DNA from 2 places in the Paenibacillus sp. SAFN-054 genome. Region 2 is predicted to be linked to the other one. Evidence: riboswitches for the same ligand, from Rfam matches in the RefSeq annotation. Region 2 holds a riboswitch; the other holds the start of a gene.
The links. Region 2 has a riboswitch for ZMP and ZTP ahead of rpiB (ribose 5-phosphate isomerase B). Riboswitches for the same ligand answer to the same signal wherever they lie in the genome.

Region 1: it holds a riboswitch for ZMP and ZTP, as region 2 does, so the genes downstream of both, ACTHPM_RS08005 (bifunctional 5,10-methylenetetrahydrofolate dehydrogenase/5,10-methenyltetrahydrofolate cyclohydrolase) here and rpiB (ribose 5-phosphate isomerase B) in region 2, are expected to answer to the same signal.

The regions. Positions count from the first base shown of each region.
Region 1 is NZ_JBQCKS010000001.1:1,738,302-1,750,102, forward strand. Features, by position in the region: gene ACTHPM_RS07985 (2,3-diketo-5-methylthiopentyl-1-phosphate enolase) at 1-958, shown strand, start outside; gene ACTHPM_RS07990 (2-hydroxy-3-keto-5-methylthiopentenyl-1-phosphate phosphatase) at 955-1,632, shown strand; gene mtnB (methylthioribulose 1-phosphate dehydratase) at 1,636-2,313, shown strand; gene ACTHPM_RS08000 (cyclodeaminase/cyclohydrolase family protein) at 2,476-3,141, opposite strand; partial or broken gene ACTHPM_RS08005 (bifunctional 5,10-methylenetetrahydrofolate dehydrogenase/5,10-methenyltetrahydrofolate cyclohydrolase) at 3,115-3,963, opposite strand; ZMP/ZTP riboswitch at 4,028-4,109, opposite strand; gene ACTHPM_RS08010 (GNAT family N-acetyltransferase) at 4,216-4,785, opposite strand; partial or broken gene ACTHPM_RS08015 (phosphotransferase family protein) at 5,008-5,766, opposite strand; gene ACTHPM_RS08020 (AraC family transcriptional regulator) at 5,718-6,644, opposite strand; gene ACTHPM_RS08025 (hypothetical protein) at 6,792-7,268, opposite strand; gene ACTHPM_RS08030 (phosphotransferase family protein) at 7,481-8,509, opposite strand; gene ACTHPM_RS08035 (phosphotransferase) at 8,589-9,500, opposite strand; gene ACTHPM_RS08040 (diguanylate cyclase) at 9,687-11,345, shown strand; gene ACTHPM_RS08045 (iron chaperone) at 11,507-11,801, opposite strand, start outside.
Region 2 is NZ_JBQCKS010000003.1:486,388-498,188, forward strand. Features, by position in the region: gene spoIIR (stage II sporulation protein R) at 1-370, shown strand, start outside; gene ACTHPM_RS18040 (L-threonylcarbamoyladenylate synthase) at 695-1,750, shown strand; gene ACTHPM_RS18045 (manganese efflux pump MntP) at 1,916-2,476, shown strand; gene ACTHPM_RS18050 (low molecular weight protein arginine phosphatase) at 2,571-3,143, shown strand; ZMP/ZTP riboswitch at 3,220-3,301, shown strand; gene rpiB (ribose 5-phosphate isomerase B) at 3,489-3,944, shown strand; gene ACTHPM_RS18060 (TIGR01440 family protein) at 3,957-4,562, shown strand; gene glyA (serine hydroxymethyltransferase) at 4,629-5,879, shown strand; gene upp (uracil phosphoribosyltransferase) at 6,249-6,878, shown strand; gene wecB (non-hydrolyzing UDP-N-acetylglucosamine 2-epimerase) at 6,900-8,060, shown strand; gene ACTHPM_RS18080 (AtpZ/AtpI family protein) at 8,239-8,493, shown strand; gene ACTHPM_RS18085 (ATP synthase subunit I) at 8,486-8,863, shown strand; gene atpB (F0F1 ATP synthase subunit A) at 8,895-9,704, shown strand; gene atpE (F0F1 ATP synthase subunit C) at 9,791-10,015, shown strand; gene atpF (F0F1 ATP synthase subunit B) at 10,143-10,631, shown strand; gene ACTHPM_RS18105 (F0F1 ATP synthase subunit delta) at 10,628-11,176, shown strand; gene atpA (F0F1 ATP synthase subunit alpha) at 11,193-11,801, shown strand, end outside.

The sequences.
Region 1 (11,801 bases), on a different contig from region 2:
TACCGTTTTCGGCAAAATTTCCATGGATGGCCGGATCAAGCTGACCCGACTCGGATTCTCTGAAAACTATCTTTCCGCCTTTTCGGGTCCTAAATACGGGATTACAGGCGTTCGCGATTTGCTGGGCGTACATGACCGTCCCCTGCTCATGAGCATTTTCAAGTCTGTCATCGGACTGAATTTGGATGAGCTTCGCGACCAGTTCACCAGGCAGGCGCTTGGAGGGGTCGATCTCATTAAGGATGATGAGATTCTGTTCGAGAACGAGCTTACTCCGATCGAAAAGCGCGTTGAAGCCTGCATGAAGGCAGCCGAGGCGGCGAGCCGCGAAACCGGCAAGAAGCTGCTCTACGCTGCCAATCTGACGGGACGCACATCCGAATTAAAGTCTCAGGCGCGAAAAGCCATTCAGGCAGGGGCCAATGCCCTACTCTTCAATGTGCTGTCCTATGGCTATGATGTACTGCATGAGCTGAGTTCCGATCCGGAGATCACGGTGCCGATTGCCGCGCATCCGGCGCTGGCAGGAGCCTATTATCCTTCCAGACATTACGGAATTTCCGCTTCCGTGCTTCTCGGCCAGCTGATGCGCCTGGCTGGTGCGGATTTGGTCCTGTTCCCGTCGCCTTACGGCTCGGTGACGATGCCGCGCGAAGAGAATATGGCCATCCGCGATGAACTGATCTCAAGCTCGCTGCCGTTCAAGACCAGCATGCCGGTGCCTTCCGCAGGCATTCATCCAGGACTGGTGCCGCTGATTATGCGTGACTTCGGCCAGGACGTCGTCGTCAATGCGGGCGGCGGGATCCACGGACACCCGATGGGAACGGAAGCCGGGGGACGCGCCTTCGTGCAGGCGATGGAAGCGGCGCGGCAGAACGTCCTCCTGGCTGACTACGCCGGGGCCGGGCATCCGGAGTTGAAGGCGGCGCTTGAGGCATGGGGGGGAGAACGATGACAGCAGGCAAAAAGCCCGTTATTTTCTGCGATTTCGATGGAACGATCACCCTCTCCGATAATATCGTCGCCATTATGAAGCATTTTAAGCCGGAAGGCTATGAGCCGATCATGAAGAGAACGGTGGACCAGGAAATTTCCCTGCGCCAAGGCGTCGGCGATATGTTCGCGCTTTTGTCTTCCAGCCGGAAGGACGAGATCGTTGAGTTCGTGCTGAGCCGGGCGGGCATCCGGGAAGGCTTCCGCGAGTTTCTCGAATACGTGAAGCAAGAAGGCATCGAATTCTATGTCACGAGCGGCGGCATGGACTTTTTCATTGATCCTCTCCTCGCTCCTTTCGATATTCCGGCGGATCATATTTTCTGCAACAGCGCCGACTTCAGCGGCGAGCGCATTGAAATTGTATGGCCGCATCCGTGCCAGGATCCGTGCCACAATGGCTGCGGGATGTGTAAAACGACCGTTATGCGCCGTTTTCCGGAGGATCGTTACGAGCGTATTCTGATCGGGGACAGCCTTACCGATTTTGAAGGAGCCAAGATCGCGGACATGGTCTATTCCCGTTCCATCCTGACTGATAAATGCGCCGAGCTGGGCGTCAAGCATGTGCCCTTCGGGGACTTTTTTGATATCATGGGCGATCTGAAGAAGAAACAACAACAAGGGGTGCTGTAACCTATGACGTTTGCAAGCATTAGCCTGGAGCATAAACAGCAGGTGCTGGACGAGCTCCGCGTAATCAAGCAGCAATTCGCCGCGAGGAACTGGTTTCCTGGAACCAGCGGCAATTTATCCATGCGCGTAGGCGATTTCGATCCCGAAAAGTTCTACTTCGCCATCACCGCGAGCGGCAAGGACAAATCGCTGAGTACGCCCGAGGACTTTCTGTTCGTGGACAAAAGCGGCCTGGCCGTCGAAACGACCAGCCTGAAGCCGAGCGCGGAAACCCTCATCCACTGCGAGATATACCGCCTGACTGGCTGCGGCGCCGTGTTTCACGTGCACACGATCTTTAACAATGTCATCAGCGAATGGTTCGGCGACCAAGGTGCGGTACCGGCGCAAGGCATCGAACTGATCAAAGCGTTTAACATCTGGGAGGAAAATGCCCCCGTCTCCATTCCCGTCCTGCCCAACTTTGCGCATATCCCCTCCATTGCAGAGCGTGTTCCGGACGTGCTTGACGAGCGTATTCCCGGCATTCTCCTGCGCGGTCATGGGATCTATGCCTGGGGCAAAAACGCATTTGAAGCGAAAAAGCATCTGGAAGCCTTTGAATTCATTTTCGAATATCTGTACCACAGCATGCTTTTGAAAAACAGCGCCTCCATGGCGCATGCCGACGGACGCCGTTAACCGTCTCATGAAGAAAAGCCCCTGCCGTATCCTCGGATACATCGGGGCTTTTTTCTTGCCTGTTCAACGGAAGGAGTTATTCGCCAACCCCTTTTACGGCTTGATGAATTATGTTTGTCAGTTCCCTGCAATAGGTTTCCGAATCTCTCGGGTCGTAAACGATCATACCAGTTTCGCTTTGATGTTCTGCAAGACCTGCAGCTTCATTTCACCGGAACGGCTCGAGAGCTCAGCTCCCGTCGCTGCAAAGGAACTCCGCACGCCTGCGTCTTTGATGCTGCCCAGATTGATCTCGACCGTAATCCATGCCGATTGAACGGCGGCATCCAGCATGATGAGGGCAATTCCAAGGTCGGATATCACGTTTTTATTGGCTTTCTCTGTCACCGAATTCAGCGCCGACATGATCTCCAGACTCCGTTTCATCAAATGGAGAGGAACCGAGGCGGCTTGAACGGCAGCCGTTTGCAGAGCCGATGAACGAAGCTGCTTTTCTTCATCAGTGTTCTTAGGCAGTCCGAGGGCAGCCATATATCCGCCAAACGACTCCATATCCTTCTTCAGAAAACCCTCCGCTTCCCCCATTACGGATTGCATCAGCTTGATGATGTCCTCCATTTCTTCCCGAACATGCTCGAATTTAGGACCACTTGTGATGCTTGCCACCATGGAACCCATGGATGCGCCTAATGCGGCGGATAATGCCGCGATGCTTCCTCCGCCAGGGGTAGGCGAGCTTGAAGCCGCGCTCCGCAAAAAGCCGCGAATGGTCTGATCGAATACCGGCGTATCATCCGTTTTCTCCGACTTCTCCTGCTGCAGCCGGATCGCCAGCATCAGGTTCTCGAACAACATAACGGTCGTCAGCGTTCCTACGCCGCCCGGCACCGGCGTTACGCCTTTGGCGAACTCTGCCGCCCCCGGCATGACGTCCCCGGTAATCCCGTTCTCTGTCTCGTTGATCCCCGCATCAATCACAACCAGCTCCGGATGCAGCATGTCGGAGGTGATCAATCCGGCATGACCTGCCGCCGTCATCACCATATCGGCACCCGCCAAATGCCCTGCTAAATTCTGTGTATGGGAATGGCAGACGGTCACCGTGGCGTTCTCGCGAAGCAGCAGCTGCATCAGCGGCCTGCCGACCGTTTCGCCCCGCCCCACCAACACGACATGCTTGCCTGTCAGCGTGAACCCGAAATGCCTCGCGATCCGGATGCAGGCCTGCGGCGTCGCCGGATAAATGCCCGGCGCTCCCGTCATGCAGGCAAGCTTGTTCGCGGACGAAATGCCGTCCACATCCTTGTCAGGCTTGATCGCATCCGAACATTTCTGCACGCGGATGTGCTTGGGTAAGGGAAGCTCGAGCATGATGCCGTGCACATCCGGGTCCTGATTTAATCGGTCGATTTCCTCCAGCAGCCGCTGCTCGGACACCTCTGGCCCGAACGTAATCAAATCGAATGCAATGCCCAGCTGAGAGGCCTTTTTTTGTTTCGCCTTCGCATAATATTCCGATGCTGGATCACCTTGCACCAGAAGCGTCGCCAGACATGGCTCCACGCCACGCTCCTTCAGGCGGTTTACCTCCGTTATGATCGATTCCGAGATCTCTTGCGCAAGTTCTTTGGTTTTTAACAGCATGCTCATTCCAGTCGCCTCCGATAAATGGTTATAAAAAAGAAAAAAGTATTCGGATGGCTGCTGCCACCAAATACTTTGCCCAGGCGTACGGCTGTTATGATCCCTGTGCTCCCTCGTGGTATCCCCACGTTACGCCAGTCACACACGGCTGAATACCAGACTATTGTAGCATATTTTTTTCGGGAGTACAGGCTGAATGCGGCAAAGGAGCATAGGTGCCTGCATGACAGCATCGCTCCATTCTTGTTGAATCCCGGTTCATGGCATGCGGTCTGTTTTCAATAGACTGTAGATTTCGAGATCCACGATTCCTTTTCCCGACCATGCAGCCGCCTGACGCAGGAGCCCTTCTTTCGTAAATCCGTTCTTCAAAAGGACCCTTTTGGAGGCTTCGTTCGGCGGCATCACCTCGGCCTGAATCCGGTTCACCTGAACGTCCGCCAATAAAAAGCGTGTAAGGCACCCTAGCGCCTCGGTGGCGATCCCTTTTCCATAATGCTGCTCCGCCAAAAAATATCCGACCGACAGCGAATTCACCTTTTGATTCCAATCGAACGCCTCCATGATCCCGAGCAGCCGGTCCGGCTCCTGCTTCGCAAATATTCCCCATTTGATTCGTGCCCTTTTCTGAAAATCTCGCTCGAAATGTCCGATCATGTTCTTGACCGTTTCCTTGTTATGCTTAGGAATGATGCCGCAGTATGTAAAGACGCGCTCATTGTCATAAATCTCGAACACTTCATTCAGATGTGCGGGTTCGATTTTCTTCAGCAGGAGACTTTCCGACTCCAGTATGGGAAATTGACCAAATGCCTTTTCGATGTCCATGCCCTTATCACTCCGGATTTCTGTGTATTTTGTAAAATCAGCTAACGCCAGCTTCTTTAAAAATCGATTCCTTCCCATGAGAGAAGCGACCTTGCTCGGGACTGCTGCTTCCCTCGGCACGCCACCCTTTCGGCTTAGGAGCACCCATCGGATAAGTGCCATCCCTTCAAAAAGCTCCAGTTCCTCGTGCACAACGGGTATTTCTGATCGATAGGCAGACAAAAACATCGAGGCGTGACGTTCGGACAATAAAATGTTCATCAGCACGAACGACCACGCCAAGTCAAATCTGCTGTCCCCCGCCTGCGCATTCGTCCAGTCAATGATCGTCAGCCGTCCGTTCTCCTCAACCACGTTACCGAGATGGTAATCACCATGAATGCAACGGTCCTGTCGCAGCTTCGTACGCCCTATTATCCTGGTTAGTGCATAGTGCAGGTCCGGATGCTGGTCGATCCCGGGGAAAAAATAATGAATACAATCGAATGCCGGAAGCTGTACAGCACTAATTTCGTCAATCGGCATAAGATGCACGCGTGTTAATAGCTTCGCCATATCAAAGATGCTTTCGGGTTTAACCGTTTGCAAAGCTTCCCCCTCGTAAGTCGTCAGCAGGACCGGGATATCAGTTTCGTTTCGCCCATAGCCGACAGGCTCCGGAACAGGAATTTGGTGCTGTGCCAGTACAGCAAGCCATTCGTATTGGAATAGCACATCCGGCTTTGCTTCTTTACTCCAGACTTTCAGGCAATACCGATTCTCCATCGCGTCAATCCTCACCACTTCAGCCTCAAAGCCCTCTTTCATGGCATGTACGCTCAGATTTGCCGGGGGAAGCGATAATAGTTCGTCCAATAGAGGCGTGGTCCGAATCCATGCCGTGCACCGGAGCGGATGTACAATCGCCCCACCCTTATCCTGATTCGTTTTGCTCATGTCGTCCCTTTTTTCTTTACCGGAACATAGAGATCCACTTTGCATTTGCCCTCCGGATCCTTCGCCGGGTCATTCAGGCAAAATTCAAGGGATGGACGATCATCCGCTTCATAGCCGCTGCTCGGCAGCCATAGGGCATAGACGTTCTGATAGGCGAGAACAAATCTCTCGACCGTATCATCGTAAGGATAGACGGCGTACAGGCCGCCGGTGATCGTCTTGACATGCGCTTCTTTCGAATGCTTTTCTTGTGCAAATTCATACTCCGCAGGCAGTGTGACGCAGGCGTCATAGCGGCAGGCCATTTCATCGGTGAGCCTAGCATCATCAAGCGATATCCCGATATACTGCTGATCCGGTGATATTCCATGCGCTTCCGACCAACGCCTCAGCTTGTCCCAAGCCTGGTAGGTATCCAGATAACTCCCCACATGGCGGACACATGCAACTTTGAAATCTTTTAACTCTTCCATCCGGATCAATTGTTCCCACACCCTCGTCAAAAGTGATTGCTTCTGCGATATATTGTAATCCGGCGTTGGTGCAGACTCCTCCGGTTTGTTGCTGGATAATGACGGAAAATTGCTGGAATGAAGGAAGCTTTTTCGGACCTCGCTTGGGGTTTGGCCGCAGTGCTTTTTGAACGCCGCATTAAAGGCCGATAACGACTCAAAACCGCATCGGCTCGAGATGTCCAGGATAGACAGCCGGCTTTCTCCTAAAAGCTTCACGGCATTCTGTACCCGGACCCGGTTGACGTAAGCGGCAGGCGTAATGCCTGCCACAGCGGTGAATATGCGGCTGAAGTGATATTTTGAAAAATTCGATATGTACGCCAGGTCGTCCAGCGTTAGCTTCCGGGTGCTGTTCTCCCGGATATACTTCATTACGGCGTGGATTCTCTCTCGATACTCTAAATTCATCATGCGGGTTAATCTCCATCTCTTCAAACATCGGTCTACCAAAATTATACATCCAAAACAGATCGGCGCGTGAGCCGATTTTTAGCCAACAGAGCATATAAAAAAAGCCTGCTGAAAGATTTCAACAGGCTTATACTGACAGCCTACCTATTCATTTAATAATCGGATGGAATCCAAAATATGAGCTTTCAGCTGCTCAGACTCGTCTTCTGTTAAGCTTGCCTTTTTATTAAAGGCACCCTCTAAACCGGTGTCCGGAACGAGAATCGTTACGGGCTCTTGTTTTTCCTTCTTATTCTCGCTTGAGGTGACCTCCTGCGTAAACAAGTTCTTTCTTTGTTCAGAAGAGGCGATCACGCTTTTCAGATAATGACCATCCGCATCGTAGTAGTCTTCAAGCACCGAGACCTTAATTGTCAGAATGTTATTGGATTTCTTCGTATCCGTGATTGAATTGACCCTTTTATATCCTTTTTGTGTATACAGTCCATCGTCATCAGGTGTGTCCGACATTTCTTCTATCGAAAAGGCTTCAATCGCAACGTTCGCTTCTTTCGAAGCACAGCCTGCCAACGGTAGCCATAGAATCATCATGAACAGAAGCCCTTTTATCCATTTTTGCATACGATTCACCGCCTTCATCCAAGAACTCTATAAAAACACAGAAACAGATCCATAGTTGGCACCCGATTTCATTTCATAGAACAGCATCCTCATAAATTTCCAGAGCGATAACGATATCCTCTTTTGAAAAAAACGCACGCTTCCTAATCTTCTGTCTTGTAACTCTACCCCTGGGCGCAGCCTGTCGCTAGCAGAAGCAGCGTTGTACCTCCTCATTTCGCTCCCTCCTTTCTGTTTAGCAAGAAGCATGCCGTTTTCGTAAAGGGGGCTGCCCAGTCCGAAAAAGATAGCTCATGATCCCAGGTGACGCTATTCGTTGCCTTGGCGCAGCCCCAATCCAATATCCGCTGATGAAGCATATGTATTTTGAATCGTTCTATAACCCCCTCATCGATTCCCGTGAGGTCTACATAAGTTCTGATCAAATGCTCTGCCGCTTCCTGCTCGTTCTGTTCGGTGTACATGGCAACCATTCGCGGCAAATCTGCAATACCGTCACCGAAATACCCCATCGTAAAATCGAAAATACCGCTTACTCGCAAGCCGCCCCCTTCCGATTCCATGAGAAGAACGTTTTCCACCGTGAAATCCCCCATCACGAACGATGGCGAATGAAACCTGTCGAATGCTTCCACGGCATCCGCCAGCATATCTTCCACCCATTCGGTGTCTTGATCCGTTATTTTAGAATACTTTTCAGCATCCTTCAGCCAATAACGAATTCTGTCAAAAAGCCAATCTTTATAAGACGTACCGAAAGGAAGAATGCCAGATTCCGTTTCAGGAGCAAACTCGCCAAAGGAATCTGTCTTCCAGCTGTGCAGTTCGCTTAAGGCGGCCGCATATTGTTCAGCGATCTGTTTCTTCTCCCCGGCGCTTATCCCTGCTTCTGTCCCTGACATATGACGTCCTGGAAGACGCGGCATGATGGCATACGAGAAGTCACAAATTTCTTTGGTGTCGTCGATCAGATAGGGGGCTGGAACAGGCAGACGGGTTCGGCGGTGCAGCTGTTCGATAAAAAACTGCTCCTCCACCAATTGTGTCTCATATAACGGATTGCCTTTGAGAATATATTTGCCGGATGAGGCGTGTATGAACATCGTTTGTTTGCCTGTGCCATCCGGCGTATTCTCATAAGAGATCAGCTCACCCAACTCATAACGCCGGAGTATCCGCTGAACTTGAGATGGGCTCAACTCGCCGAGCGGTTTAGAGGAAAAATAGATATTTGTCGTCATATTGGCTCACCACCTTGGAATTCTACTGCAACCAATCTACTTTTATCGTGTGCTTGCCTTTCCGAACGATAGATGCTGATCAAGTCAAAGCCCTCAGGATCGTTGCCTTCGCCTCCTCCTCGATTTTCTTATCCTGTTCATGGACGGCTTGCAGGAGAATCAGCATCGGAATGTACACGGCAATCAGACGGGCCAGTATTTTGGTTTCTTCCTCGACTTCTCCGTACGCTTTGAAGAATTCCGATCTTGCGCCGGGAGGCACAAAACTGTATGCGACATTCAGATCGCAGGCGGGATGGCCGATATTCATATCTCCCCAGTCGATCACCCCAGAGAGCCTGCCGGTCTCGTCGACGAGCATGTTTTTAAAATGCAGGTCTCCATGAAGCAGTACTTCTTTGGAGCCTGCCTGTTTCAACGTTATGGCCTGCAAATACGCTTCGATCTGCTCATGCTCCTCTTCCCTCAAATGTTCGCGAAGCTCGGACAGATGGTCCAGCATTCGGGCTTTACGTGACGAAACGTCGGTAAGATGTCTGTGATCAGTTGGAACGCCTAACTCTCGCGCTTCCTCCATCGGAAAGGAATGTAGGCTCTTTAAGAAACGGGCCAGAGGCTTGACCGAAAGGATGCGCTGTTCATCTGTCAATCCGACTGGAAACTTGCCGGCCAAATACGTATAGCCCAAAAAAGGTGACGGATAATCGAGGGTCCCTTTGCCAAAAAATAGCGGTTTCGAATATGGAATGCTAACCACATTCTCTAGCTTTGGGAGCATCCTCCCCTCCATTTCCAGCAAATTCACCGCAACTCTTTTTCGTGGAAAACGGAAAGCATAAGCCTCTCCGACCGCATACACGGTGTTGTCCCAGCCATGACCCAATTTCCGTACCGGACTTAAGGAAAGCTGCGGAAACTGGCTATATATTAAGGCTTTGGCCATATCCTCCGTAACTTCCCACTCTGCGTCCCATGCATTTGAATTTTCCATACTGTGCACCTTTACTTCTTGATCCAATTAATTTCTTTACATCAGTTACTCTATTAGAGTATGTTTTTGAATAGATACATTGCAGGCGATTAAATTGAACATTAAAAATTCGAAGTGATATATATTGCTCTATCATGTTAGAATTTGGTTAAGATATTATACATAAGAGGTGTGCACTTGGTTTTTATGGCATATATTGACCTAATCGTATGTATCCTTTTGTTTGCCTTGTTCGTGTATGTATTTGCCACGGTGACCATCACGAACCTTCACAAAGCTTATCTCGGATTTCACTTTGCGATGATGCTGTGGCCCTTCAGCCAATTTTCCATCAAAATCACTAAGGACCCTACCCTTCAGTTATTTTATGTGAAGCTTGCTTTTGTCGATATGGCGCTTCTCGCTGTCGGATGGTTATTTTTCACGCTCCTGCTGACGAATTCCTCCCGGCTGCCACGGAGAAACATATCCTTAGCTTGGTCTCTGCCGGCGCTGCTTGGAGCATTGGTGGCTGTATGGAACCCGAACGGTTGGTTCGTTCAGCCGGTTCATGGCGGTTACGTTCAACGACTCTATGGACCGTTGTTCTGGATAACAAGCGTGGTCTTGATCGGATATGGGATCGTATCGCTTTATATGATCTACCTTACGCTGGTTTCGGACAAAGCCCCCCGCATCAAAAAGCAGGTACGGCAGGTTCTCCGAGGCATCATGGTCGTCATCGCCCTGATCGCTGCAGATATTTGGTTCAATGTCATTTTCCCGATATCCGGATCGGTTATCCCGGGACTTTCATCTCTAGGCATTCTTTTATCCGCCGTCTTTTTTATCATCGCCATCCACCGGGATAAGGTATTCGATATCGTTACCATCGCCCACCAGGATATTATCAATACGATTACAATCGGAATTCTGGTTCTGGATGACAATGAAATGATCGTAGAGACGAATGAGTCCCTGCCTGCCGATGTTCGCCTCCACGTTGGCGATCGCTTTGAAATCGCCTCCATACTTCCGATTCAGGAGCCCGTTGGCAGCAGGCTGCAGTTTATCCAAAAATATTGCGAGAGTCCGCTCGAAAGCGCGGAGATCGAAGTGCTGTACCAGACAACGAAAGAACGTCACGTCCATATCCACGTCTCCCCCATCATGGTTGGCGGTAACAGGGTCGGGCGGATCATCACCTTTCAGGATATGAGCGAGCTCCGGCGCTTGATCGACGAGACAACGTCACAGAACGAGATTCTGCAGCAGCGGAACCAATCCTTAATTGCGATGCAGCAGGAGCTCCATAGGACGAATGAGAAGCTTCAGCACATGGCGATCACCGATGGTTTGACAGGCTGCTATAACCGAAGTTATTTGACGCAGAAGCTGGAAAATGAATTATTGAAACAGAAGGATGATCAAACGCCGTTCTCGATTCTCCTTCTTGATATCGACTTTTTCAAATTGATCAACGACAACTATGGCCATATGGTCGGAGATGAAGTGATCTGCAGCACAGTGAATGTCATTGCGGAAAAGCTCCGTGACAGCGATATCCTTGCCCGCTTTGGCGGTGAGGAATTCATGATCTATTTGCCAGGCACGACATCGACCGAAGCCGACCGGCTGGCTGAAGAGATTCGAACCGCCGTCGAAGGGAACGTCATCTTGGTTCCTCATGACATCCGAACCTTATCCATCACCGTCAGCATTGGCACTCTATCCGTTCAGGAATGCCCGATGGAACAGGCGATGAATTCAAGGACGGTCATCAATGACATGTTTCAAGCGGTTGACCAGGTTTTATACCAGGCCAAAAGAGAGGGCCGAAACCGCATGGTCGGCGCCGTCCGATAGAGCTTTTTTTGCAAACAAAACATAGAACCGTTTGGGCACTTACATATCGTACAGCATAGAACCTGACACACAAATGGATTTGCTGTACCGGGTTTAACCCGTCATACGAAAACAAGCCGATGTTGTCCGGATTCACAGGGGCCATGGCTTGTTTTTTGCTTTTATTTCTTTCGCTTGCTTTGCGCTTTCTCCTTGTTGCGTGCCGCTCTGAATCTCACAATGCGGCCAATGAGCTCATAGGGAAGCGGCTGATCCAGGGGAAACTGAATGGCTCCTTTAGACGTTCGGTATTCTTTTAATTCCTCCTGAAACTGTTCGATGCCGTCCGGTGCGGGATAAAAACCGATATGCTTCTTGAAGGCCGCAAAATGCACGAGATTTCCATGAAGCTCAAAGGTGGGCATCTGGTAACTGATCTTTTCCTTGGCGTCCGGAGCGGATTCACGGATGACCTGC
Region 2 (11,801 bases):
TGGCGTCGTACCGTTTCCGACGAAGCTATACGGCGGCACCGTCTACCCGGCGGGCGAGTATGAAGCGCTGCGGATTACGCTCGGCGAGGGCAGAGGCCAGAACTGGTGGTGCGTATTGTTCCCGCCTTTATGCTTTATCGATGCCGGCAGCGGCGATGCGGCCGCGCAGCCGGCAGCAAAGGCTGAAGCAGGCAAGGATCAGGGAGCCAAAGTAAAGAAAACGTCGTATACTCCGTCCGAGAAGGATGATCAAGCAGTTCAAGACGCGGATGCGGCGCCTGCGCCGGTCACTGCGTCCAAGACGGAAGTCCGCTTTTTCCTCTGGGATCTGCTTGATGGCATCGCAAGCTGGTTCAAATCGCTGTTCTAGGCCGCAGAGACGGGGATGGGCTCCGGGATGTACGCCGCGGAAAAAACTGTGCTAATATATTAAGAAAACGTCCCGGCTTACTCTCAAAGGAGACAGGGCCGCATCGAGTTGTTGTTTTGAGAAAAGCATTTTCGATACCAAAAGACAGGCCGCTGCGGATGCAGCTTATTATAAAGTGCTGAACAGCAAAAGGGCGCCTGCAAGGCGCTTTTTTGCGGGTTGATCATAGAAAAGAAAGACGGGATGGAAATGACGCATACAGAAAAAGAAACCGGGGCGGGTACCAAGGCTACCCCTCCGTATTGGCATGTTGATCCGAAAGCCATGAAGGAACGCTCAAAGCTACAGGAGCTCCTCAAGGAAGCAGCTGCACTGCTGCGGGATGGCCGGGTTGTCGCTTTTCCGACGGAGACCGTATACGGGCTGGGCGCGGATGCCCGCTCGACTTCGGCGGTTGAAGCCGTGTTCACCGCCAAAGGGAGACCATCGGATAATCCGCTGATCGTGCATATCTCGAAGGAGGAGCAGCTGGATGGCCTGGTTCAGGAAGTCAGCGAGCCAGCTCGCAAGCTGATGGATGCCTTTTGGCCGGGGCCGCTGACGGTCGTGCTGCCGGTCAAGCCGAATGTGTTGTCGCCGCGGGTGACAGCCGGGCTGGGCACAGTAGGGATCCGCATGCCGGATCATCCGGTAGCGCTCGCCCTGATCGAGGAGTCCGGCTGCCCGGTTGCCGCACCGAGCGCGAACCGCTCCGGCCGGCCGAGTCCGACCCTTGCCAGCCACGTTCTCGAGGATCTTGGCGGCTCGATTGACGGGATCGTCGACGGCGGGGCCACGGGCGTCGGCGTGGAATCCACCGTCGTGCAGGTGCTTGCGGATGGAAGTATTGCCATCCTGCGTCCTGGCGGCGTTACCTTGGAGCAGCTCGCGCAGGCTGCCGGCGTTCCGGTGCAGCTCGATCCCGCATTGGTCTCGGAAACGGGAAGCGAGCAGGCGCCGCGGGCACCAGGGATGAAATACACCCATTATGCCCCTAAAGGAGAGCTCAGCATCGTGACCGGGGAATCGCCGTCTGCGGTGTCCGATTGGATCAATGCCCGCCTGCGGGAAGCTGCTGGGCGCGGCGAACGGACGGGCGTCCTGGCATTTGAAGAGCATGCGGCGGATTATCAGGCTGATTGCGTGCTGTCGCTGGGCAGCCTTTCCGATCTGGACACGGCTGCACATCGTCTATACGCCCATCTCCGCCGCATGGATGAGGAGAACGTCGGGTTTATTCTATCCGAGGCTTGTCCGGAGGAGGGGCTCGGGGCGGCGATCATGAACCGGCTGCGCAAGGCCGCGGGCCAATCCGTCATCCGGCTTGGTCATACAGAATGAACTGAAGTTCCACCTTGCTGATCCTTGATTTTCATTTAGAACAGGCGTAGGGCCTTTCTTTCGTTCAATGTATACAGGGCAGTGCGCTTCCCATGTATAAGTCATGATTGTCCACTTGTCCGCATATGGTTGTACAAGAACCTAACGGACATGGGGGAGTTATGAATGTGGGAGACGTCTGCAGGCCTGGGGCAGCTGATTACGATACTGATTATGGCCGCGGCACTGGGAATGGACGCATTTTCTTTGGGGATTGGCATCGGCATGAAAGGAATCCGGCTGCTGCATGTGCTTAAAATCAGCGTGCTCATCGGTTTTTTTCATATCCTGATGCCGCTTTTGGGCATATTCACCGGGCAGTATGTAAGCTCGCTGCTGGGACAGGTTACTACCTATGCCGCAGGAGGACTGCTGATCTTGCTTGGCGTCCATATGGTATTCAATTCTTTCCGAAGCGGCGAAACGCGGATTATTGATCATCGGTCCCTGCTGGGCATGATCCTGTTTGCTCTAAGCGTGAGCGTTGATTCTTTCTCCGTCGGCGTTTCGCTCGGCATGTTCCAGAGCAACCTGATTTTGACTGTACTGGCGTTCGGCATCTGCGGAGGTGCGATGTCCGTCATGGGACTGCTCTTAGGAAGGCGGGTAAGCCGCAATCTGGGGGATTTCGGAGAGGCGCTGGGCGGCGTGATTCTTCTTGGATTTGGCCTTGCCTTTATTTTTTGAGCTTTTCTTAAAATAAGCCTGATTTGTTGTGAAAGTATACCGATAGCCGTTTTTCATATACAATAACGTAAACAAACCAGGAGGTGCGATAGACGTGAAGCATATATTGTTTGTTTGTACGGGTAACACGTGCCGCAGCCCGATGGCGGAAGCTCTCTTGCGCAAAATGGCGAAGGACCGCGGCATAGCGGTCGAAGCCCGCTCGGCCGGCGTGGCTGCCATGGACGGAATTTCCATGTCCCGGCACGCGGAGGCGGTTTTGCGCGATCATGATATCGATGACCGGTTGACGTCCAAGCCGCTTCGGCTGGATGCGGTACTGTGGTCCGATTTGATACTTACCCTGACGCAGGGGCACAAGCAGCATGTGATCCGCAGCTTCCCGCAGGCGGTGGGCAAAGTGTTCACGCTGAAGGAATACGCGGAGAGCGATGAGGCGGTGCTGAACGATCTTGCGGAGCTGGACAGCCTGTATGCGACATGGGAGGTCAAGCGCTCCCTCGGGCAGGAGCTGAGCGACGAGGAACGCCAGCGCCTGATCGAGATTCAGCAGCGGGTGCCGAGCTTCGACATTTCCGATCCGTTCGGAGGCTCGCGGGAAGATTATGATCTGGCGGCAGCCGAAATCCGCACGGCGATCGAGCAGCTGCTTGATAAGCTGGAGTGATTCGTTTACGCCTAAAGGAATAATATTACGGATTGATTTTCGCAGTTGAATGTTTTATGATGGTTGTGAAAAAGTGAAGTTCCGGTGTAACTGGCGACAAATGTGGATCAACCACGATGGAGCACCGGGGTATACGGCCGGTCGCCTGGGCAAAAGAGCAATTCTGCGGTTAACCGCGGACTGCTCTTTTTTGTATTCATGTACCTAATAGAATAGAAAAACCATCCAAAAGGCATCCGAGCAGCGGATTTGCTGTGCCGGGTATTTTCATCTAGCGGCTCTGAAATAGGGTATAATGGTACAAGAAGTCACAAAAGCACGAATTTCAGGGAGGTTTTACGAAAGATGAAAATTGCTGTAGGTACAGACCATGCGGGAGTGCGTTTGAAGGAAGACATCATTGCTGTCATTCAGGATATGGGTCATGAAGTGGTGGACGTGGGGTGCAGCTGCGCTGACTCTGTGGACTACCCGGACTATGCCCTGCCTGTTTGCGAGCAGGTGACCTCGGGTGAGGCTGATCGCGGCATTTTGATCTGCGGCACGGGAATCGGCATGAGCATCGCGGCGAATAAAGTTCCAGGCATCCGCTGCGCGCTTGTGCATGACGTATTCTCCGCCAAGGCAACTAGAGAGCATAACGACTCCAATGTCCTGGCCATGGGCGAGCGCGTCATTGGACCGGGACTTGCGCAGGAGATCGTGAAGATCTGGGTTGGCACGCCGTTCAGCGAAGGTGAGCGGCATGTCGGACGCGTGAACAAAATCAAAGCGATTGAGGACCGTTATCTGCAGCATTAGGGAGGTGTTCGTATGGAAAGTGCCGCATCAGGCATTCCATCGGAAGTTTCACTAAAAGAGCAAGTGTCGTCCATATTACACGAGCTGGCGATTGCTGCGGGACTTGGACCCGGCAAGATCGTCGTGGTCGGGACCAGCACAAGCGAGGTGGCGGGCCAACGGATTGGCACCTCGGGAGCCCTGGATGTGGCAAACGAGCTGCTCGAAGGCATTGAGAAGGTCAGAGGGGAATTCGGCTTTGACGTCGTGTTCCAATGCTGCGAGCATTTGAACCGTGCACTCGTCATGGAACGGTCCCTTCTTGAGAGACTGCGCCTGACGGAGGTCGCCGCCGTGCCGGTGCCGAAGGCAGGAGGCTCCATGGCTAGCGCGGCTTACCGCTCCATGCAGAATCCTTGCCTGGCGGAAACGATCGAGGCGGATGCCGGCATCGACATCGGCGAAACGCTGATCGGCATGCACCTTCGGCGGGTAGCCGTTCCTTATCGCACGAAGCTTCGCTATGTGGGCAGTGCACGCGTGAATGCAGCGTACACCCGTCCCAAGCTCATTGGCGGGGAGCGGGCGGTATATAAGCTCGCTGACGGGCCGGATGGCGGCGCACATCTTTGCGATTAACGAAAGCGAGTATTTCGGTAATTCTGAACCAAAAATAGAGAGCTGAATTCAAGGGAGGAACTAGGAATTATGGATCAATTGCGTAAGAAGGACCCGGCTGTGCTGGAAGCAATGAATTTGGAGCTGAAGCGTCAACGCAGCAACATCGAGCTGATTGCCTCGGAGAACATTGTCAGTGAAGCAGTGATGGAAGCCATGGGCTCCGTCCTCACCAATAAGTATGCGGAAGGTTATCCGGGCAAACGGTACTACGGCGGCTGCGAGCGCGTCGATATCGTTGAGGATATCGCCCGCGACCGCGCCAAGGAATTGTTCGGTGCAGAGCATGCCAACGTGCAGCCGCACTCCGGCGCTCAGGCGAACATGGCCGTTTACCTCGCCGCCCTTAATCCTGGCGACACCGTGCTCGGCATGAACCTTGCCCATGGCGGTCACTTGACTCACGGCAGTCCGGTCAACGCATCCGGACTTCTCTATAACTTCGCAGCTTACGGCGTGCAGGAAGACAGCTTCCTGATCGATTATGATGAAGTCCGCAAAGCGGCCTTCAAGCACCGCCCTCGTCTGATCGTAGCCGGTGCCAGCGCTTATCCGCGCACGATCGACTTTGAAGCTTTCGCTTCCATCGCGAACGATGTGGGCGCCCTCTTTATGGTGGATATGGCCCATATTGCCGGTCTGGTAGCAGCCGGCGTGCATCCGAGCCCTGTGCCTCATGCCCATTTCGTGACGACGACCACGCACAAAACGCTGCGCGGACCTCGCGGCGGCATGATTCTGTGCAGAAAGCCATGGGCTCAGGCGATTGATAAAGCCGTATTCCCGGGCTCCCAAGGCGGACCGCTGATGCACGTGATCGCATCCAAGGCTGTGGCTCTGGGCGAAGCTCTGGACCCTTCGTTCAAGACTTATGCCGAGAATGTTGTGAAGAACGCCAAGGTATTGGCAGAAACATTGGTAAGCCAGGGCCTCAACATCGTATCCGGCGGCACGGATAACCACCTGATGCTGGTGGATACCCGCAGCGTGGACATCACGGGTAAAGATGCGGAAAAGGTGCTGGATTCGGTCGGCATCACGGTGAACAAGAATGCTATTCCGTTTGACCCGACCAGCCCGTTCGTCACGAGCGGCATCCGGATCGGTACGCCGGCCGCAACTTCGCGCGGCATGGACGAAGCTGCGATGGTGAAGATCGGAGAGATTATCGCCATGACTTTGAAGAATCCTAAAGACGATACGGTTCTGACCAAGGCTGCCGCCCTGGTGAAGGAACTGACGGATCAGTATCCGCTGTATCCTGAACTGAACTACTAATATTTGCTGATTTCATATAAGGGCTGGAAGCTTGTCTTCCGGCCCTTTTTTTGAAGCCGTATATTCATGCTTTAAAGCGCTGCAAGGCATTCGTCCCCCGGAATCTGCTGAACCTCAAGGTTTAGGCCTTGGCATAGTATGGCAAAAATAAACGTGCAGATAATAAAATGAACCAACGATAGGAAAAGCACTTCTCTTAGGGAATGCAATCTGGGAGAGCAAGGTTTCCCATTCGTTCATTTTTATGTGGGTGCAAAATCTTTTAAGGGAATGATATAATAAACAAGATTTGTGTACCTGCACGTATTTGCACATGCAAAACCGGCACTGGCAGCACTAAGACTTACAATTACCGGAGGGACAAAAACAATGGGAAAACTGGTGATTTGTGATCACCCTTTGATTCAACACAAGCTGACATTTATCCGTGATGTGCGGACGAACACAAAGGATTTTCGCGAACTTGTTGATGAGGTTGCATCTTTAATGGCTTATGAGATTACACGTGAGGTTCCGCTGGAAACGGTGAAGGTACAGACCCCTGTAGCCGAAATGGACGGCAAGGTGCTTGCCGGACGCATGCTCGGCCTGATTCCGATCCTGCGCGCCGGACTTGGCATGCTGGATGGCATGCTGAAGCTGATTCCTGCGGCCAAGGTGGGCCATGTCGGCCTGTTCCGCGATCCTGAAACGCTGCAGCCCGTCGAATACTATACGAAGCTGCCGACGGACGTGACGGAGCGTGAACTGATCGTGATCGACCCGATGCTGGCAACGGGCGGCTCGGCCATCGCCGCCATCGACGTATTGAAGAAACGCGGCTGCACCCAGATCAAGATGATGAATCTGATCGCGGCTCCGGAAGGCGTCAAGGCCGTGCAGGAAGCGCATCCTGACGTGGATATTTACGTTGCCGCGCTCGATGAAAAATTGGACGACCACGGATATATCGTACCGGGTCTTGGCGATGCGGGAGACCGCCTTTACGGAACCAAGTGAATCGAAAAGAGGGTATAGCTCATGTCTAAAATAAAAGTGATGACCATCTTCGGCGTGCGGCCGGAAGCCATCAAGATGGCTCCGCTCATTCTGGAGCTGGAAAAGCATCCCGAGCATATTGAATCGGTGGTCTGCGTTACCGCGCAGCACCGCCAAATGCTGGATCAGGTGCTGGAGGTATTCAACATCACGCCGGATTACGACCTGGATGTCATGAAGGACCGCCAAACGCTGAACGAGATCACGATCCGCGTTCTCGAGGGCCTGGAGCCTGTTCTGCGCGAAGCCAAGCCGGACATCGTCCTGGTGCATGGGGACACGCTGACGACCTTCCTGGCCAGCTACGCGTCGTTCCTGCAGCAGATTCAGGTGGGCCATGTGGAAGCCGGCCTTCGGACCTGGAACAAGCTCTCTCCCTATCCGGAAGAGATGAACCGCCAGCTGACGGGCGTTTTGGCCGATCTTCATTTTGCGCCAACCGACTGGTCTGCGGGCAATTTGCTGAAAGAGAACAAGAATGAATCAAGAATATATGTCACAGGCAACACCGTTACGGATGTGTTTCAATATACGGTACAGCCTGATTACAAGCACCCGGTGCTGGAATGGGCAGCCGGCAAAAAGCTCATTCTCATGACGGCCCACCGCCGCGAATCTCAGGGAGAACCGCACATGAACATTTTCCGGGCCGTCAAACGGATCGCGGACGAATTCGAGGATATCGCCATCGTTTATCCGGTTCATCCAAGCCCGGCGGTGAAAGAGCCAGCGCACGCCGTTCTCGGCGGACACCCGCGCATTAAGCTGATCGAGCCGCTTGACGTGGTGGATCTTCATAATTTTTATCCGCATACCCATCTGATTCTGACGGATTCGGGCGGCCTGCAGGAGGAAGCTCCTTCGTTCGGCGTACCGGTTCTCGTGCTTCGCGATACGACCGAGCGTCCGGAAGGCATCGAAGCCGGCACGCTTGAACTGGTCGGCACGGATGAGGAGATGGTTTATGAACGTACCAAAGCATTACTCAGCGATCAGGCGCTTTACGATTCGATGAGCGATGCGGCCAATCCTTACGGAGACGGCAAGGCTTCCGAAAGGATTGTTCAGGCGATTTTGCATCATTTTGGCATCCAAAACGAGCGTCCTGAACAATTTCACAGAAAGTTCACAAAGGAAAGTTAACCCATATTCTCAAGGCTAACAATACAGCATACAGTTAAACTGTACGGTTTACACGGTTTTGGAGCGTTTTGCTGTGATTATTTTCATAGTTTCAGGCCTGAATCGCATCAAAACGCTCAATTGACAAACTCTTGTGACATTCAGTGAAATGAACTGGGATTATGAGGGTGGACTGAAAATGAGTAAACCTGAAAAGCCTCAAAAAACCGATAAAAACAATGCGAGCCCTATGAAATATATGGGACTTGTAAGCGCAATCGGCATCGACCTGGCAGCATGCACTTTAGGAGGCTTTTATCTGGGCTCCTGGCTGGACAAGGTTCTGGGGGGACCCGGCTTATGGATCGCCTTCGGCGTTCTGCTCGGGCTCTTCATCGGCGGCGTAAGCGTTTTTATAATCACCAAGGCAGTCATGGGGGAAAGTGATGAATGAATTATGGAAATACCGCAGGGTATTGACCAGAACCACACTTTATTTCCTGGCCCTTTGCTTTTTGGGTGCTGCTGTCTTTCCGCAATACCGGAGCATTGCGCTAGGTATGGTGCTTGGCTCCAGCGTTAGTCTGCTTAACAGTTTTTATCTGGGGTACAAGGTGCAGAAAGTGTTGGATACTGTCGCCAGCGGAGAAGGTAAGAAGGTGAATATGGGTTTTATGACCCGTGCAGCCGTGAGCGTGCTGGCTATCGTCGTTGCATATCAGAAGCCGGAGACATTCAATCTGTACGCTGTTGCTGCTACCCTGATCTTATCGCAGTTCCTTCTCTTATTCATAGGAATTCGATTGTCTCGTAAACAAGAGTAGATTGCTCAACTGAGAAAGGGGTGAGAAAAATATGCATGAATCACCGATTATTGAATTGGGCGGCATTGAATTTGACCTTTCCATTATCCTGATGCTCATCGTAACGTGTGTTGTGGTGTTCGTGATTGCCAAGCTGGCGACTCGAAATTTGTCAGTGGATAATCCGGGCAAGCTGCAAAACTTCATGGAATGGGCGGTTGAATTCGTTCAAAACCTGATTTCAAGCACGATGGACTGGAAAAAGGGAAAGCACTTCTTGTCTCTTGGACTCACGTTCATCATGTTCATCTTCGTAGCGAATCTGCTGGGCTTGCCGTTTGGTATCGTCACCGACTACCATGACGCGGGCCATGCGCACATTTTCAACCAGGAGATCGTCTCCGTTAAAGATGCCTTCGCGAAGAATCCGGAGCTGGAGGAAGTCGGGGTGGCTTGGTGGAAATCACCGACCGCAGACGCTTCCGTAACGATGGCATTGGCACTGATTGTCTTCCTGCTGTCGCATTTCCTCGGAATCACGAAGAATACGAAGAATTATTTCAAGCACTATTTCCAGCCATACTGGTTCTTCTTCCCGATCAACGTCATCGAACAGTTCGCCAAACTGCTCACGCAGGGCATGCGTCTATTCGGTAACATTTTCGCGGGCGAGGTTCTGATCTCCGTATTGCTGAAATTGACGGCGCTGGGCGCTGTGGGCTGGGTTGCTTCCGCACTCGGACTCGTCGTTTGGCAGGGCTTCAGTATTTTCGTCGGCGCCATTCAGGCCTTCGTCTTTACGATCCTGACCATGGTGTACATCTCGCAAATGATCGAAACGCACGACGAACACGAACATTAGCTTCAACAGTTAAGCTGAAGCAACGCTTCACTCTTAACTAAACCATAAATTCTAACAAATACACATCTCTAAGGAGGATTTTACAAATGGGAGTTTGGGCATTTTTGGCAGCTGCTATCGCAGTAGGTTTGGGCGCACTTGGCGCAGGTATCGGTAACGGTTTGATCGTAAGTAAGACAGTTGAAGGTATCGCTCGTCAACCAGAAGCGAAATCCACGCTTCAAACAACAATGTTTATCGGTGTAGGTCTGGTCGAAGCCCTTCCAATCATCGGTGTAGTACTCGCGTTCTTGTTCTACGCAGGAGCATAATTTAAAACGAGCAAGGTTTGGCGGGGAAGGCCACGGCCATCCGCGCCTTCTTTTTAGCCGTCAGAATGATTCTTTCGGAAGCAAGAGTGAACGGCAGTGTACGTGCACCGGAAAGGAGTGACTAGATTTGAGTATTAACTACGCGTCTTTTATTCTCGCGTTAATCGCATTTGTGATCTTGTATCTGCTTCTTAATAAGTATGCCTTCGGACCGTTGTTCTCTATCATGGAGAAACGCCGCGAGCTGGTGCTTCAGCAAATGAACGAAGCTTCGCAAACCCGCGATCAGGCAGTCGCTTATGTAGAGGAGCAAAAACAAGCTCTCGAGGCGGCGCGCAAAGAGGCTTACGAAATTATCGAGCAGTCCAAGCAAACCAGCAACAAACAGGCTGATCAGTTGATGGCACAGGCGAAGGAAGAAGCGGCACGCATCAAAGAAGAAGCTGTACGCGACATCGCCAGTGAAAAGAACAAGGCGGTTCAGGAACTGCGCAACGAGGTTGGCGCCGTATCTGTGAAGATCGCTTCCAAGCTGCTTGAGAAAGAAGTCAGCAGCGACAGTGCACAGGAAGAGCTCGTGGACCAATACCTTAAAGAGGTAGGGGGCAGACCATGAGCCGGGAAACAATAGCAGCCAAGCGTTACGCAAAGGCGCTGTTTGAAGTGGCTGCACAGCAGCAGAAGACGCTGGAAGTGGAACAGGAACTGAAGGCTGTCGTGGAGGCCATTGCGGCTGATCATGATGTGCAGAAGTTCATCTCCACACCCAACATTGCCGCATCAGTGAAACTGGATGTGCTGAAGAAGGCCCTTCAAGAGAAAGTATCCCAGCCGGTCATCAATACCATTGAACTGCTCATTGAGCGGGGCAGAGCTGATATCCTCACGGATCTTCTGGATAGCTATATCCGGATCGAAGGCGAAAGCCTCGGAATTGCGGATGCTACAGTGTACTCCACTTATCCGCTGAGTGAGCAGGAACGGGAGGCCGTTGCTGCACAATTCGGAGCTTTGGCTAACAAAAAAATTCGCGTGAATAACGTGATTGATAAAAGTCTGCTCGGCGGCGTGAAAGTCATGATCGGCGATAAGCTGTATGACGGCAGTCTGGCAGGGAAGCTTGAACGGCTTGAAAAGTCTTTTAACAGACAAGCACAGTAGATAGGGGTGAAGACACTTGAGTATCAGACCTGAAGAAATCAGTACGCTGATTAAAAGTCAAATTGAACAATATAAATCAGATATCGAGGTATCCGAAGTCGGTACCGTTATTCAAGTAAGCGACGGTATTGCTCGTGTTCACGGTATTGACAACGTAATGGCCGGCGAGCTCGTAGAATTCGCCAATGGTGTCGTAGGCCTTGCGCTGAACTTGGAAGAAAGCAACGTAGGTGTCGTTATCCTCGGCCCTTACACCGAAATCAAAGAAGGCGACCAGGTGAAACGTACCGGCCGGATCATGCAGGTTCCCGTAGGGGAAGCTTTGCTTGGACGCGTCGTGAACCCGCTGGGTCAACCTTTGGACGGCAAAGGCCCGATCGAGGCTGCTGCATTCCGTCCGGTCGAGAATAACGCACCGGGCGTTATCGACCGTAAATCCGTTCATGAGCCAATGCAAACCGGTATCAAAGCGATCGACGCCATGGTGCCAATCGGCCGCGGCCAGCGCGAGCTCATCATCGGTGACCGTCAAACCGGTAAAACGCAAATCGCAATCGACACGATCATTAACCAAAAAGGCAATGGCGTGAAATGTATTTATGTTGCGATCGGCCAAAAGCAATCC